DNA from 2 places in the Alkaliphilus flagellatus genome. Region 2 is predicted to be linked to the other one. Evidence: riboswitches for the same ligand, from Rfam matches in the RefSeq annotation. Region 2 holds a riboswitch; the other holds the start of a gene.
The links. Region 2 has a riboswitch for glycine ahead of gcvT (glycine cleavage system aminomethyltransferase GcvT). Riboswitches for the same ligand answer to the same signal wherever they lie in the genome.
Positions count from the first base shown of each region.

Region 1 (9,055 bases), on a different contig from region 2:
CCTCATAATTTAAGTTTTTTATTAAAGTATTGGTCGGCTACTAAAGAGAAAAAGGCTCTAGAAATAGTAGAAAATACTTTGAAAGCAATGTATAAAGGTGGAATGTTTGATCACGTTGGTTATGGATTTGCACGATACTCTGTAGATAGAAAGTGGCTAGTACCTCATTTTGAAAAGATGCTTTATGACAATGCTATGCTATCTATTGTATATTTAGAAACTTACCATGCTACAAGAAAAGAGATATATAAAGAGATTGCTGAAAAACTCTTCGAATATGTATTAAGAGATATGACTTCGCCCTTAGGAGGGTTTTATTCTGCAGAGGATGCAGACTCTGAGGGTATAGAAGGAAAGTTTTATGTGTGGACAGTTGATAAAATTGAATATGTTTTAGGTAAAGATGACGCTAAAATATATTGTAAGTATTATGATATAACAAATAAAGGTAACTTTGAGGGACATAATATACCTAATTTGATAAATCAAGATTTAGAGGATATAGGTCAAAATCAAGAGTTAAAAAACAAATTAGAGATTATGAATAGGAAGCTATTTGATATACGTAACAAAAGAGTCCATCCCCATAAGGATGATAAAATACTTACATCTTGGAATGGACTTATGATAGCAGCTATGGCATATGGTTATAGGGTTTTAGGTGAAGAAAAGTATTTAAATGGTGCCACTGATGCTACTGAGTTTATCTTCAAAAACCTTATTAGAGAAGATGGACGTCTATTAGCTAGATATAGAGATGGACATTCTGCATATTTAGGTTATATAGATGATTATGCATTTTTAATTTGGGGATTGTTAGAGCTATATGAAGCTACACTTAACGAAGACTTTTTAGAAAAAGCTATTAAATTGAATTATGATATGATTAAGCTATTTTGGGATGAAAATGATGGAGGGTTTTATCTTTATGGACATGATGCAGAACAACTTGTTATAAGACCTAAGGAAGTATATGATGGTGCTATTCCTTCGGGAAATAGTGTGGCAGCTTTAAATATGCTTAGGTTAGCTAGTTTAACAGGGGACACAAAATTAGAGGAACTAACAGAAAAACTATTGTATGCATTTGGAAATAGTGCTAAAGAACATCCTAATGCCCATACATTTTTAATGACTGCTACTTTGTTTTATTTTGCGCCAAAGACAGAAGTAGTAATTGTAGCTAATAAAAAGGACGATTTATATAATGAAATGATTATGGAAATAAATAATAGATTCATGCCATTTACAACTGTAGCTGTTAATATAAATAATCAACTAATAAAAAATATAGGTTCTAATATATTAGATAAGAAAATGAAAGATGACATAACTACTGCTCATGTTTGCTCTAACTTTGTATGCCATGAGCCAACTAATCAATTAGATCAGTTTATTAAGCTTATTGATACAGAGTATAGTTTTTTTGCTGATTAATACTACATAGTCAATTAAAATTTATTACAATTGAGCTTTGATTTTGTGTTATAATTCAGTGGTATACTTTTAACATATGATAGTTAGGGGGAGAAAAATTGCTACATGTAGTATTATTAGAACCAGAAATTCCGCAAAATACAGGAAATATTGCTAGAACCTGTGCTGCAACAGGAAGTGTACTTCACTTAATAGGTCCATTAGGGTTTTCTATAGATGAAAAGCATGTAAAGCGTGCAGGACTTGACTATTGGGATATATTAGACTTAAGGTATTATAACAGCTATAAAGAATTTTTAGAGAAGAACTCTAATGCCAAAATATACTATGCAACAACTAAAGCAGAAAAATCCCATAGTGATATGGAATACCCAAAGGAAGATTGTTATATAATGTTTGGTAAAGAAACTGCTGGTATTCCAAAAGATATATTAAATAATAACAAGGAAACTTGCATAAGAATTCCTATGGTAGACTTAGAAAGAGCAAGATCATTAAATTTATCTAATTCTGTTTCTATTGTAGTATATGAAGTGTTACGACAATATAATTATCCGAATATGAGATAGGGTAGCTATGGCTACTCTATTTTTATTCTATATAAGAAAGCTAGAACTATAAGTATTTTAAGTAGGTGAAATTTTTAGTTAGATTTTAAAATTTAAGTGCAACATAAGTATGTTAGATAGTGTAGGATGACTTTTGCTTTTAACATAGAAAATATTGTAAATTGATTAAATAAAGTATAGAATGGAATTAAATAAACAGTCAATTAATAATTAATTAATAGATAAGTTAAGTAGAATAATGGAGGAGATAAAATGAGTAAGATTCAAATTATTACAGATAGTATGATTGATGTTCCTAAAGATATTGTAGAAAAACATAATATTATAGTAATGCCTTTAACTATTATTTTTGGTGATAAAGAATATAGGGATGGTGTTGATTTAACAAACGCACAATTTTATGAAAAACTTACACAATCAGAAGAACTACCAAAGACTTCTCAAATAAGTCCGAATACTTTTATGCAGATATTTGAAAAAGCATTAGGTGAGGGCAAAGAAGTTTTGTGTATAAATGGCTCTTCAAGGGCAAGTGGTACACATCAATCAGCAATAATAGCTAAAAACTCATTAGAAACCAATAAAATCCAGGTTTTTGATACTATGGGGTTATCCTTCGGTGGCGGAATGTTTGTATATGAGGCCGCAAAAATGGCAGAGGAAGGAAAAAGCTTAAATGAAATAATTAATAGACTAAGTAAAATTAAGTTAAATGTGGACCATATTTTTACTGTTGATACTTTAGAATACTTGAAAAAAGGTGGTCGTTTGAACCCGATGAAAGCTACAATAGCAACTATGCTAAATATTAAGCCTATTTTAACAGTTGCAGAAGGATTAGTTGAGCCTTTGGATAAAGTAAGAGGAAGTAAAAAAGTAGTAGGTAAAATGATAGAGCTTGCAAAACAGCGTGGAAAAGATTTTGAGGATAAAGTAGTTGGTATTTCTCATGCAAGCTGTCCGGAAACTTTAGCTGTGTTAAAGGATCAAGTGCTAAGAGAGCTTAATCCAAAAGAAGTGATTGTTACTGAAATAGGATGTACGATAGGAACTCATGCTGGACCAGGTACATTAGCTATTTTTTACATTATTGAGTAGTTAAAATATAAGTACAAAAAATTAGATTTAATTGGATGTGGTGTTTAAATAACAATGGTGTTTAGTTAAACGCATTTTGGATATAAGAAAAATAGATTAACCTATGTGTTATTGCTAAAGTTAGCGAAAAGTTATAAAATGCTGAAAAGTCAGAATGAATTATTAAGAAATTTTAATTTGTTATAAATTTGACAATTTGAACATTCTTATGTAATGTCAATAAAACATGGGTAAAAATTTAATAAAAGTAGTTGCTACTGCCTAATATATATATTATAATGTGATTGAAGATAGACATTTAGAAAAATTTAGCATACTAATAATTTAATATTGTAACTGGAAGAAAAATGCGGGAGAGATTTGACATTTTAAATGTTAAACGCCGAAGGAAGAAGCTAAAAAGTTCGCCATTTTTTAGTGAATATCTCAGGCAAAAGGACCGTATTTGGACGGTACTCTGAAAAGCGTAATTTAGCACCGATGGGGCAATTTCTGCAGTTTGAGAAAGAAACTCTCAGGTTAATGAACAGAGCAACTATGACAACAAGGCGTTGTATTAGTTGCTCTGTTTTTGTATAATTAAGTAATTTTATGGAAATAACTCAAAGAGTAAATTTACGGAGGTAAAGTTGGGTGAAGGCAATAATTATTACAAATAATATGGAAGTTAGACAAAAATATAACAACGATTATAATATAGAGTTTGTTGATGGAAATTACTTAGACGTTTTATTCCTAGCAAGGAATAAAATACACGAAGGACACAGACTGTTAACCCACCCTTTATCAGGTAGTGTTAAACCTAACGAAACTCCTTACAAAAGTCTGGCCATATCCTGTGAAAAAGAAGATTTACATATTGATTCCTTAATGATTATAGAAGATAGCATTAGTACTGCTCAAAAATTTATTAGAATAAGGACTCCTAAGAAGTGGGATAATGAGATATTAAAAGATTTTATGGAAATTGATCGCACACTATTGGACAGTGCAATTGAAAGTATGAGGCAATTTAATTAGAATCTTAGCCAATATTTTAGCCTCAAATTCCATTAATTTAAAGTGTTATTTTTAATTAAGCATAAAAACTAATAAAATACGAAATTCAAAGGAGTGAAACACATGGAAAACATTTATGATGTAATTATAATAGGTGGAGGACCTGCTGGGTTATCAGCTGGACTTTATGCAGCTAGAGGTAAAATGTCAACATTGATTTTAGAAAAGGAAAAAGCAGGTGGGCAAATTGTAAGTACAGAAGAAGTTGCAAACTACCCAGGATCTATGCAAAATGCTACAGGACCAATATTAATAGATAGAATGGTAGAGCAATGTAATGAGTTTGGAGCAAAGTTTGAAAAAGATACAATAAAAGACATAAAAGTAGATGAGTCAATAAAGGTTTTAGTAGGAGAAAAAGCAACTTATAAAGCTAAATCTATAATTATAGCCTCGGGAGCTAACCCAAGGCCAATAGGTGCGCCAGGAGAAAGAGAATTAACTGGTAAAGGAGTATCCTACTGCGCTACTTGTGATGCAGATTTTTTTACAGACCTAGAGGTATTTGTTATTGGTGGAGGGGACTCTGCTGTTGAAGAAGCTATTTTCTTAACTAAATTTGCTAGAAAAGTAACTATAGTACATAGAAGAGATGAGCTTAGAGCTGCTAAATCTATTCAAGATAAAGCTTTCAACAATGCTAAAATTGACTTTATATGGGACAGTACTGTAACGGAAATTAAAGGCGATGGAATAGTTGAGAGTGTAGTATTTAAAAATTTAAAAACTGGTGAAACTACAGAGTATACAGCTAACGAAGATGATGGAACTTTTGGTATATTTGTATTTGTTGGTTATATCCCTGCGACCGAAATATTTAAAGGTATTATAAATATGGATGAAGTTGGATATATAATAACTGATGATAATATGAAAACCAATGTTCCGGGTGTGTTTGCAGCAGGAGATTGTAGGGTAAAATCATTAAGACAGGTTATTACAGCAGCTGCTGATGGAGCTATTGCAGCAATTCAAGCTGAAAAATATATAGAAAATGAACTAGAATAACAAGTTTAATACAACTTTAAGGAGGTGAAGGAAAATGATATCTGTTGATAAAGACACTTTTGAAAGTGAAGTACTTCAAGCTGAAGGGTATGTATTAGTAGATTATTGGAGTGATGGTTGTGAGCCATGCAAAGCATTAATGCCTGATATTATGGAGTTAAAAGAGCAATATGGTGACAAAATTAAATTTACTAAATTAAACACTACTCAGGCAAGAAGGCTAGCCATTAAGGAAAAGGTACTAGGTCTACCTACTATTGCTATCTATAACAATGGTGCAAAGGTAGATGAATTAACTAAGGATGATGCAACAAGAGCAAATATTGAATCAATGATTAAAAAATACTTATAACTAAACTGGCCTATAATGGGAACGAATTGAAAGTATTCAATTATAGGCCCTTAGAAATAAAGGGAGGTGAAGCTTGTGCGCTTAGAATTAGGAAAAATTTTCATTAATGATGTAAAGTTCGGAGATACTACTAAAGTAGAAAACGGCGTACTTTATGTCAATAAGGATGAAATGCTTAAAGAAATTGGTGGAGATGAACATATTAAAAGCATCGACATCGAATTAGCTCATCCAGGAGAAGAGGTTAGAATTACTCCAGTTAAGGACGTTATTGAACCTAGAGTTAAAGTTGAAGGTCCTGGAGGGATTTTTCCAGGGGTAATAAGTAAGGTTGATACTGTAGGTAGTGGCCGCACACATGCTTTAAAAAATGTGGCAGTAGTAACAGCAGGTAAAATCGTTGGTTTCCAAGAAGGTATCATCGATATGACTGGTCCTGGGGCAGAGTATACACCATTTTCCCAACTACACAACATAGTTGTTGTTGCAGAACCAGTTGATGGCTTAAAGCAATATGATCATGAGGCTGCTGTAAGAATGATAGGCTTTAAAGCTGCTATGTATTTAGGTGAAGCTGCAAGAAATGTAGAGCCTGATGAAGTAAAAGTTTATGAAACAGAACCTATCTTTGAATCAGCTAATAAGTATCCTGAATTACCAAAGATAGGATATGTTTACATGCTTCAAACTCAAGGTTTACTTCATGATACATATGTATATGGAGTAGATGCTAAGAAAATAGTACCTACCATCCTTTATCCAACAGAAATAATGGATGGTGCTATTGTAAGTGGTAACTGCGTTTCTGCTTGCGATAAAAATCCAACTTATGTCCATTTAAACAATGGAATTATAGAAGATCTATATGAGAAGCATGGTAAAGAAATAAACTTTGTTGGAGTAATTATTACAAACGAAAATGTTTACCTTGCAGATAAAGAAAGATCTTCAAATTGGACTGCTAAATTAGCTAAGTTCTTAGGATTAGATGGTGTTATTGTATCTCAAGAAGGTTTTGGTAACCCTGATACAGATCTTATTATGAACTGTAAAAAGATTGAAAATGAAGGCATTAAAACAGTTATTGTTACTGACGAATATGCTGGTAGAGATGGCGCTTCTCAATCTTTAGCGGATGCAGATCCAAAAGCTGATGCTGTTGTAACTAATGGTAATGCTAATGAGGTTATTGTACTACCTCCAATGAAAAAGATTATAGGAACAACAGATTACGTTGATAAAATTGCAGGAGGTTTCTCTGGTAGTTTAAGAGAAGATGGAAGCATTGAAGTAGAAATACAAGCAATAACAGGTGCTACTAACGAAACAGGATTTGGTAAATTAACATCTAAAGGTTTCTAATAACAAATTATATGATATTCACAATTGAAAAATTCGAAAAATTTAAAAATTAAATAATAATATAATAATGTAGAGAGGATGAAGCTGTATGGCAAGATTTGATGGAAAAAAGATCATCATTATCGGCGATAGAGATGGAATTCCGGGTCCAGCTATTGAAGAATGCCTAAAGGGTACTGGGGCAGAAGTAGTATTTTCAGCTACAGAATGTTTTGTCTGAACCGCTGCGGGTGCTATGGACCTTGAAAATCAACAAAGAGTAAAGGATCTAACTGAAAAATATGGAGCAGATAATGTTGTAGTACTTTTGGGTGCGGCAGAAGCTGAAGCATCTGGATTAGCAGCAGAAACTGTTACAGCAGGAGATCCAACCTTTGCAGGTTCATTAGCGGGAGTCCAGTTAGGACTAAGAGTTTTTCATGTAGTTGAGCCACAATTTAAAGATGAAGTGGACGCAGAAGTTTATGATGATCAAATTGGTATGATGGAAATGGTGCTTGACGTTGATTCTATCATCGAAGAAATGACTAATATTAGAAGTGAGTTTTCTAAGTATAACGATTAATTCGTGTTGATAAATAATTCCCGTTAAAAATGAGAGAGGGGGGAAAGTATGAGCAAGAAAAAAGTTGTTCATTATATAAATCAGTTTTTCGCTGGAATCGGTGGAGAAGAAAAAGCTGATATCAAGCCTGAGCTAAGAGAAGGAGTAGTAGGTCCTGGTATGGCTTTAAATGCAGCTATAAAAGAGGAAGCTGAAATTGTAGCAACTATTATTTGTGGTGACTCCTATTTCAACGAAAATCTTGAAGAAGCTAAGGCTGAAATCATTGAAATGGTTAAAAAATACAATCCAGATTTATTTATTGCAGGGCCTGCATTTAATGCTGGTAGATATGGTGTTGCTTGCGGAACTATTTCAAAAGCGATAAATGATGAATTGGGAATTCCTGTTTTAACAGGTATGTATATTGAAAACCCAGGTGCAGATATGTTTAAAAAGAGTATTTACATTATCGAAACTGGAAACTCAGCTGCAGCAATGAGAAAAGCTGTACCTGCAATGTCATCATTTGCTCTTAAACTATTAAGAGGTGAAGAAATTGGATCACCTGAAGAAGATAAATATATATCTAGAGGTATTAGAAAAAATTACTTTGCAGAAGAAAGAGGTGCAACAAGAGCGGTTAATATGCTTCTTAAAAAGTTAAAAGGCGAAGAATTTGTAACAGAATATCCAATGCCTGACTTTGATAGAGTTGAACCAAATGCTGCTGTTAAGAACCTAAGTAATATGAAAATTGCAATAGTAACTTCTGGTGGTATTGTACCTAAAGGCAACCCAGATAGAATTGAATCCTCAAGTGCTTCTAAATATGGTAAATATGACATTTCTGGATTTAATGATTTAACAGAGGCAGATCATGAAACTGCTCATGGTGGATATGACCCAGTATATGCTAACATTGATTCAGATAGAGTAATCCCTGTAGATGTTTTAAGGGATATGGAAAAAGAAGGTATTATTGGAGAGTTGCACAAATACTTCTATACCACAGTTGGAAATGGTACTTCCGTTGCAAGCTCTAAGAAATTTGCTGCTGAATTTGCAAAAGAATTATTAGCTGATGGTGTAGGTGCAGTTATACTCACCTCAACATGAGGCACCTGTACACGTTGCGGTGCAACAATGGTAAAAGAAATTGAGAGAGCAGGAATACCTGTAGTTCATATGTGTACGGTAGTACCAATATCACTAACTGTTGGTGCTAACAGAATCGTACCTACAATTGCTATTCCTCACCCATTAGGTAACCCTAATCTAGACCCTAATGAAGAAAAAGCATTAAGAAGAAAGCTTGTGCAAAAAGCTCTTGATGCTCTAACAACAGAAGTAGATGGGCAAACAGTATTTGAATAAGGTTTTCATATTAGAAATAAAATATAAATTAAATAGATGGGTGTTTGCTCACCCATCTATTTAAATATATACTGGATGCATTGTCAAGCTGTATGAAATTTATTTATAAATACAAAAAAATGTATTTAGTATATCTATAATAGATTAAAAAATTCCTTGGAGGTGTCTATTATGTCATATGCTGTAGCAAAGGCTGCTGGTTATGTTCTAGTACATACACCAGACATGATTCTTCACAATGGTACTACA
Region 1 is NZ_JAHLQK010000001.1:709,053-718,107, forward strand. Features, by position in the region: gene KQI88_RS03240 (thioredoxin domain-containing protein) at 1-1,437, shown strand, start outside; gene trmL (tRNA (uridine(34)/cytosine(34)/5-carboxymethylaminomethyluridine(34)-2'-O)-methyltransferase TrmL) at 1,536-2,006, shown strand; gene KQI88_RS03250 (DegV family protein) at 2,259-3,104, shown strand; glycine riboswitch at 3,445-3,556, shown strand; glycine riboswitch at 3,558-3,638, shown strand; gene KQI88_RS03255 (GrdX family protein) at 3,738-4,124, shown strand; gene trxB (thioredoxin-disulfide reductase) at 4,227-5,171, shown strand; gene trxA (thioredoxin TrxA) at 5,206-5,523, shown strand; gene KQI88_RS03270 (glycine/sarcosine/betaine reductase component B subunit) at 5,599-6,885, shown strand; gene grdA (glycine/sarcosine/betaine reductase complex selenoprotein A) at 6,974-7,450, shown strand; gene grdB (glycine reductase complex selenoprotein B) at 7,499-8,806, shown strand; gene grdC (glycine/sarcosine/betaine reductase complex component C subunit beta) at 8,978-9,055, shown strand, end outside.
Region 1: another riboswitch for glycine. It lies ahead of KQI88_RS03255 (GrdX family protein); the one in region 2 lies ahead of gcvT (glycine cleavage system aminomethyltransferase GcvT).

Region 2 (9,055 bases):
CTTCATATGTTCTGTAATGTTAGCAACTTCCATAGTCTCATCCCAATTTAGCCCGTTAAATATTGGAACTCTAGAAACACAGATTGTATCTTTATTATTACAGTCTTTATTATGACTACACTCCATAAAACCACCCCTTTTGCATGACTTAATATATGAAGAAGCCGTATATTATAATTCTAATTAATATTAGTATTTAATTAATGACTAGTGTAATTTCCTCATACTTATATTATAATTGATAAAAATACCCTCTGCCATATAAACAGAGGGTATTCTTATTTATTTTTTATGATACTGCAATACTATTTTACTATTTGGTATCTAAAAATTAGTATTGCCTCACCATTCTTTTCCTTTACATCACCTTTTATTACAGTTACTGTTTCACCAGATGATAGTGTGAAATTAGAGCCTGCCACACTTTGCATGTATTCTCTTATTTCTTGTGCTTTATTTGGATCTGCCATTTCTTTAACGCCCCAGGCGGGTGCAAGTACACTTGCCATGTCTCACGTTTCGCAAGCGCTAGCAACTCTATCATCTATAGATGCCTTTATACTCTTTAGCAAATCTTGTTCTAAATTCCCATCTTGTCCAAACAACATTATCTTTCCTCCTTAGTATTTATCTTTGGTATATTGCTAATATTCCCGCTTTTATAGACGAGAAATTAAGCACTACATCTGAAGTAAGTTTTCTTTATTAAACGTTGTAACTCCCTCTTTTCCAAGAGGGAGTTACAACAGTATAAATATGTTAACTATTGTTTTTACTCACTTTTTTCCCACTTAACTATTAAGTTTCTAGCTGCCTTTGCTTCATCTATTCTTCTTACATGGGTATTATGAGGAGCATTCTTCAATAACTCAGGGTTTTCTTTCGCTTCATCAGCAATTTTATTCATCGCATCTATAAATCTATCTAGAGTCTCCACACTTTCAGTTTCCGTTGGCTCTATCATTATTGCCTCATTTACTATAAGTGGGAAGTAAATTGTAGGTGGATGGTATCCATAATCAAGTAGACGTTTCGCAATATCAAGTGTAGATATTCCTAGTATATCCTCATTTAGGCCTCCTAATACAAATTCATGTTTACATACTTGCTCTATTGGAAGATAATATTTTTCCTTTAATTTATGCATCATGTAGTTTGCATTAAGCACTGCCTTTTCACTAACTTCTTTAAGTCCAGGTCCATATGAAAGTATATAAGTATATGCTCTAACAAGTATTCCAAAATGTCCATAAAAACTCTTTATTTTACCTATAGAGTGTGGTCTATCATAATCTAGTATATAGTTATCTCCTTTTTTCTCTACAACTGGAGAAGGTAAAAACTCTACTAAATCTTTTCTAACTCCTACAGGACCACTTCCAGGGCCTCCACCACCGTGAGGTGTAGAGAAGGTTTTATGTAGGTTATAATGAATTACGTCAAACCCCATATCTCCCGGTCTTGTAACACCCATAATTGCGTTCATGTTAGCACCATCATAATATAATAAGCCACCTGCTTCATGAACTAAGTCTGCAATTTCTTTAATATTTGTTTCAAAAAGTCCGAGGGTACTTGGGTTTGTTAACATTAATCCGGCAATTTCATCACTTAGAACTGACTTAAGACTTTCTATGTCAACAGCCCCGTTTTTATCTGATTTTACTTCCACAATATCAAATCCAGCAACAGCTGCACTAGCTGGGTTTGTTCCATGTGCAGAATCTGGAACTATAATCTTTGTTCTTTTCTTATCTCCCCGCTTATCATGGTAAGCCTTTATTATCATTAATCCTACAAGCTCTCCATGCGCTCCTGCAGCAGGTTGAAGAGTCATTCTTTCCATACCAGCTACTTCTGCCAGCATTTTATCTAGTCCATACATAAGCTCTAAAGCTCCTTGTACAGTTTCTATTGGCTGGTAAGGATGTATGTTTCTAAATCCTGAAAGATCTGCCATATCTTCATTTATTTTAGGGTTATACTTCATAGTACAAGATCCTAATGGATAAAAACCTGTATCTACTCCATAATTTTTATTAGATAATTGAGTATAATGTCTAATAACATCTACTTCGCTTACCTCTGGCAAATCTAATTCCTTATCACTTAAAAACTCACTAGGAATTAGACTTTCAATATTAACCTCTTCTACATCACATTTAGGTAGGCTATATGCCTTTCTACCTTCTTGAGAAACTTCAAAGATTAGTTTAGTGTAGTCCGTATTCATTATATCACCTCCATTACTCTAGCTAATTTATCTATTTCTTCCTTAGTTCTTTTCTCAGTTACACATAACAACAATCCATTATCTAACTCTGAATATTCTTTCTTAAGTTCATATCCTCCAAGGATGTTGTTCTTCAATAGCTCTTCATTAACTTTAGAGCTATCTAAATTACTAGTTACTGCAAACTCTTTAAAGAATGGCTTATCAAATAATGGTTTAAACTTACCACCCTTAGTAATTTCATTAAAAGCATAATGGGCTTTTTGAGTACTTTGCATAGCTACTTCCCTAATTCCTTTTTTACCTAAAGTAGTTAGATAAATAGAAGCCATAAGAGCAACTAACCCTTGGTTAGAACAAATATTTGAAGTAGCTTTATATCTTCTAATATGTTGCTCTCTTGCCTGTAATGTAAGAACGAACGCTCTCTTACCATCCACATCCTCAGACTGACCAACTATTCTTCCAGGAATCTTTCTAACTAACTTAGATGTAGTTGCAAAGAAGCCTAAATATGGTCCACCAAAGTTTAAGCTATTTCCTAAGGATTGGCCTTCTCCAACAACTATATCTGCACCTAGTTCTCCTGGACTTTTTAATATTCCTAATGAAATAGGATCTACATAATTAATAAATAGCGCTTTATTTTCATGAGTAATTTTTTCAACCTCTGTTATATCTTCAATAATACCAAAGAAGTTCGGGTTTTGGATTATAACTCCTGCGGTGTCTTTCCCAACTACAGACTTTAATTTGTCTATATCTGTTACTCCATCTTGCATATCTACTTCAACTACTTCAATATTTCTAAATCCCATATATACTTTTAAAACATTTCTTACTTCAGGATGTACCGTTGAAGAAACAACAATAGATTTACGTCTTGTATTATCAGCTGCCATTATTGCCGCTTCAGCACACGCAGTCGCACCATCATAAATAGAAGCATTTGCTACATCCATACCTGTTAAGTTGCAGATCATAGTTTGATACTCAAATATTGCTTGTAGGGTACCTTGACTAATTTCTGGTTGATATGGAGTATAAGCTGTATAAAACTCTGATCTTCCCGCTAGATGTTTAATTACGCTAGGGATATAGTGATCATATGCCCCTGCTCCTAAGAAGCAAACTAAATCATCTGTACTTTTGTTTTTGCCACTAAGGTCTTTCATATGGCGAACTATTTCCATTTCGGAATATGGTCCTTCTATATTAAGTTCTCTACCTAATTGAAGTCCTTTAGGTATGTCCTTAAACAGATCCTCCATGGAGTTAGCTCCAATAGCCTCCAGCATTCGCTTGGCATCGGTGTCTGTATTAGGTATGTACCTATGCATACTATTCCTCCTTATCGCAAAACTCTTTGTATTCTACATCATTCATTAATGTTCCAAGTTCGGATTCATCTGTTAATTCAACTGCTAAAATCCAGTTAGCAAAAGCATCTTCGTTTACAAGTTCAGGAGAATCTTCTAGAGCTTCATTAATCTCAACTACTTTTCCTGAAACTGGTAGATATGAGTCAGAAGCTGCCTTTACAGACTCAACAACACCAAAAACATCACCTTTGTCAAACTCATCTCCAACTTCTGGCATTTCAATATACACGATTTCTCCTAATGCATGTTGTGCATAGTCTGTAACTCCAATGTAAGCCTTATTTCCTTCTACCTTTACCCACTCGTGATCATTTGAATATAAAAGTCCTTCTACAATTTTCATACCATACTCCTCCTTGAATTGTTTTTATTATCTTTTATTTCTTTAGATATTTATTTAAAGTTATTTTTTCGTATGCTTATCATAGAACTTTTTACCAACTACCTCTGCCTTTAAAGTTCTCTTTCTAACTTTAATTTCTATTGGTGTACCTAAGGCTGCATACTCAGCATCAACTAGAGCAAAACCAATATTTTTCTTCAGACTTGGAGAATTATACCCAGTAGTTACAAAGCCTATAACCTTTCCATCGGCCATCACTTCGTATCCATGTCTAGGTACTCCATTTTCTTTCATTTCAAATCCCACTAGTTTTCTCTTTAATCCCTCTTCTTTTTGCTTAACAAGGGCATCCTTACCAATAAAGTCAGTTTTATTTAACTTTACAAAAAAGCCTAATCCTGCTTCTAGAGGACTAATATCCTGAGAGATTTCATTGCCATAAAGAGGTAAGGCAACTTCAAATCTTAAGGTATCTCTTGCTCCAAGTCCTGCTGGCCTTAATCCTTTATCTTTACCAACTTCCATAAGCTTTTCCCATAAAGAATCAGCATCTTTATGATCTAAGTAAATTTCAAAACCATCTTCCCCAGTATAGCCTGTTCTTGAAACAAGACAGTTAGCACCATTTATATTTACATCTCTCTTTAAATAGAAGAACTTTATTTCTGAAAGATCTGTGTCAGTAAGCTCTTGCAATATTTCTTGAGCCTTCGGTCCTTGAATAGCAATTTCTGATACATCATCAGAAATATTAATTATTTCTGCATCATATTTACCTAAGTTTTGCTTCATCCACTCATAATCTTTATCAGCATTGCTTGCATTAACTACTAAATAGTAATGATTATTGTTAAACTTATAAACTAAAAGGTCATCCACTACTCCTCCATCTGGGTAACACATGAATGTATAAAGAATTTGATTATCTTCAAGCACAGATATGTCATTTGTAACTAGGTACTGAACAAAATCCTCTGCTTGATTCCCCTTTACTTCGATTTCCCCCATGTGAGATACATCGAATATTCCTGCTGCTGTTCTTACTGCTTCATGTTCAGCTGTTAATCCCTCAAACTGTACTGACATTTCCCATCCTGAATAATCAACTAATTTGCCGCCATGTCTCTTGTGTGCTTCATACAAGGATGTTCTGCGCAGCTCGGTCATAAATATCTCCTCCTCTTTTATAATAGTTTACCCTAAATTAAAGCTAGTACATCATTTTAATTAATAGTATGAGGAAATTCCTCCATACAAAATTATTCCCAAATTTAAAATATATTCTAATAATTTATGCAAAAAATAAGAACATAATGGAATAGTAAGAAAATCTGCCATCATGTCCTCTGTATTTTTGCCTGAGAGTTTCTACACTAAAATGTATTTCTCCTACGGCGCCGTATATACGGGCTCTTCAGAGTTCCATCAAACAACGATCCTTCTGCCTGAAAGTTTCTGCAAAAAAATCGGCATCTTTTACATTGCTTCTTCGGCTACCCTAGTGGATATCTCTCGTTGTTATCATCTGGTACTGTATGTATGTTTTTTATATAACTTTCTATAAGACAATAATACATCTTTTAGAATATTTTTTCAACTCCTGATATTTTTTTATCACGTATTATTTTTTGAATACTTTAAATTGGATATAAATTTCATATGATTATCACATAAAAGATATACAAATATAAAATAATGCCCTTTTATATGTTTATTCTAAATAATAAAATTAAAAAAAAATCAAGAATAAGCACCTATGTCTATACCCTTGATTTTTATTTTAATTAACATACTTTATTAGCCTTCTTTTCATATTTTCCACTAACATATTTATCAATAGCCTCAGCTACATGCTTCGAATATTTTACTGCCTCTACAACAGTTCTCGCTCCAGTAACAACATCCCCAGATGCAAAAACTCCTTCTTTAGTAGTTCTGCCATGTTCATCTACTATTGCTAACCCTCTTTCGTTTACTTCTATTCCTTTTGTTGTTGATATTATATTAGTTCTAGGTCCTTGGCTAACTGCAACCATAATAGAGTTACACTCAAATAAGCTTTCAGAACCATCTACAGTAACAAGTCTTTCTCCAGCTTCGTCAGCTACCATCTTAGTTTCAATATAAATTATGCCTTCCTCTGTAATTTCAACAGGAGCCCTATACAACTCAAACTTAACTCCATCTACTTTAGCATATTCTATTTCATGATTAGTTGCAGGCATATCTTCAGTGCCTCTCCTATACATTATAGTAACCTCTTTAGAACCTTTTCTAATAGCTGTTCTAGCTACATCCATTGCAACGTTTCCACCACCAATAACGCACACCTTATTCCCTAATTTATATACATCAGGGTTTTTTAAATAATCAATTGCAAAATGAACATGTCCTAAGCTTTCACCTCTAATATTTAGCTTTTTAGGTTGCCATACACCTGTACCGATAAATATAGCATCAAATCCGTCTCTAAACAACTCTTCAATGGTTATTCTAGAACCTACTAATACGTTAGGCCTAATTACGACCCCTAGCTCTACTAATCTATTTTTAATTTTATCTAAAATATCTTTAGGTAATCTAAACTCTGGAATTCCGTATCTAAGCATTCCGCCTATCTTATCTTTAGCTTCGAATATTGTAATATTATATCCCTTTAAGGCTAGCAGTAAGGCTATAGTGATACCTGCTGGACCAGAACCTATTATTCCAATATTACCTTTACGTTTCTTATCTGGTTTTAAATCTATTAAATTTAAACTATAGTCTGAAATATAGTTCTCTATATCACCTATTTTAACAGGACTTGATTTTATTCCTAATATACAACTACCCTCACATTGTCTTTCATGGGGGCATACTAAAGAGCACACTACAGATAATGGATTGTTCTCAAATACAATTTTTCCAGCCCCATTAATGTCTCCTTCTAAAAACAAATTGATCATTTCTTTTATAGGGGTATTGATAGGACACCCTTTTTGACATCTTGGATTTTTACATTGCAAACATTTTTTTGCCTTATCTATTACATGTTCTGCCATAATATCAACTCCTATAACTTTTAGATAATTCAGGCTATATATTTCATTAATAACTATATAATAATGCTCCCATACTATAATAGAAAATATTACTTAACTTTGCAATAGTAATAAGTAAATATGACCTACTATTTTTTACAAACTCCATAAAAATGTCTTATAAATATATAAACATTGATTATTTAATATGTTACATTAGTTATAAAAGTCGTAAAAATCAGTTAATAATACTTTAGTAATTAGAAAACCTATATTTTTTATTTCAATAAAAAAGACCCTTATCTAAGGGTCCTATTGTGGAACTGGAGCATCTACTGGACATACATTTGCACAAGCTCCACATTCGATACATGTTGCAGCATCTATAACATATTTGTCTGAGCCAGCTGTAATAGCATCTACTGGACATTCTGGTTCACAAGAACCACAGCTAATACACTCATCAGTAATTACATAAGCCATCATAACCACCTCCTAGGGTAATGTATAAATCATTCTATATAAGCTTTTCCTTTTATTATTATTACATACTATATAAATCTATATTTCATCTAGTTTTTTCAATTCAGATTTTAGCTCTTCTGGAATATCTAATTCATCTTCTACCTCAACTTCAACTTCTTTAACCTTAGTTACATCATGTAAAAAGTAGGATTTAATTTCTCCATTATTATCATTAGGATTATTAATTTTAACCTTTACAAACTCTAACAATACATTAGCTTCAACTACAATACCTTCTCCATCTGGAGTTAAGACTATAGAGCCTACACTCGGTAGTTTTTGTAGGATTTGTGCATATACATCATGTTCATATTTTAAGCAACAAAATAATCGACCACAAATACCCGAAATTTTAGCAGGATTTAAAGAAAGATTTTGATCCTTAGCCATTTTAATTGAAACTGGTTCAAAATCGCCAAGCCAAGTGGAACAGCAAAGAGATCTACCACATGGACCAATTCCTCCGAGCATTTTTGCCTCGTCTCTTACACCTATTTGTCTTAGTTCTATTCTTGTTTTAAAAACAGCAGCTAAATCCTTTACTAACTCTCTAAAATCAACCCTACCATCTGCAGTAAAATAGAAGATGACTTTATTATTATCAAATGTATACTCAACATCTACTAGATTCATATCTAGGTCATGTTTTCGGATTTTTTCAGTACAAACTTCTAGGGCTTCCTTTTCTTTTATCTTATTCTCTGTATGCTGATTTTCATCTTCTTCTGTGGCAATACGGATAACGGATTTTAAAGGACTAACAATATCTTCTTCTAAAACCTGCTTTGGCCCAACTACAACCTGTCCAAATTCTACCCCTCTAGCAGTTTCAACAATAACAAAATCATTTTTATTTATTTCTATGTCGCTAGGATCAAAATAGTATATCTTTCCTGCCTTTTTGAATCTTACTCCTACAACCGTTACCATTTAGATAATACCTCCTGGATATTTAAAAGCATTACTTCTATATTCAAGTGAAATTGAACATTGCTTTTCAAATTATTTTTTGCTTTTTCTATTATAAAAATAATATCTCTAACTTTCCCTAAATCTATTCCTTTTACCTGAAAATCTATCACTTCTTTTTTATCTACATTTATTACAAGATCCATACTTCCTGTTTCCTTATATACCATAAGATCCCTATACCAGCTAATCATAAGATCAAAAATCTCTTCAGTATGTGGTCTTTGTTCCTCGAAAAACGAAATTTGATCTAATATGATAAGGAGTTTTGTACCCATTAAATTGTTACATAGTTTAATAACCCCTTCTCTTCTTTGATGAAAATCAGGGTTGTCTAATAATTCGATTGCTCTACCTACAATACCTCCAGAAAAAGCCGCAAGCATCTGTGCCTTCTCCATATCAATATTTTTATTATTAATTAAATATGATTTTATATCCTCTAAACGTACAGGATTTAGCTTTATGGTTTGACATCTAGAAACAATTGTAGGCAGTAGGCTATTTCCCTTTGTAGTTAGCAGAATTAAAGTAACATAAAGAGGAGGTTCTTCTAATGTTTTTAAAAGAGCATTTTGTG
Region 2 is NZ_JAHLQK010000002.1:47,395-56,449, reverse strand. Features, by position in the region: gene KQI88_RS05195 (Crp/Fnr family transcriptional regulator) at 1-126, opposite strand, end outside; gene KQI88_RS05190 (hypothetical protein) at 306-509, opposite strand; gene gcvPB (aminomethyl-transferring glycine dehydrogenase subunit GcvPB) at 773-2,233, opposite strand; gene gcvPA (aminomethyl-transferring glycine dehydrogenase subunit GcvPA) at 2,233-3,573, opposite strand; gene gcvH (glycine cleavage system protein GcvH) at 3,575-3,958, opposite strand; gene gcvT (glycine cleavage system aminomethyltransferase GcvT) at 4,019-5,125, opposite strand; glycine riboswitch at 5,303-5,378, opposite strand; glycine riboswitch at 5,382-5,483, opposite strand; gene KQI88_RS05165 (NAD(P)-dependent oxidoreductase) at 5,743-7,002, opposite strand; gene KQI88_RS05160 (DUF362 domain-containing protein) at 7,294-7,464, opposite strand; gene KQI88_RS05155 (PSP1 domain-containing protein) at 7,543-8,436, opposite strand; gene holB (DNA polymerase III subunit delta') at 8,430-9,055, opposite strand, start outside.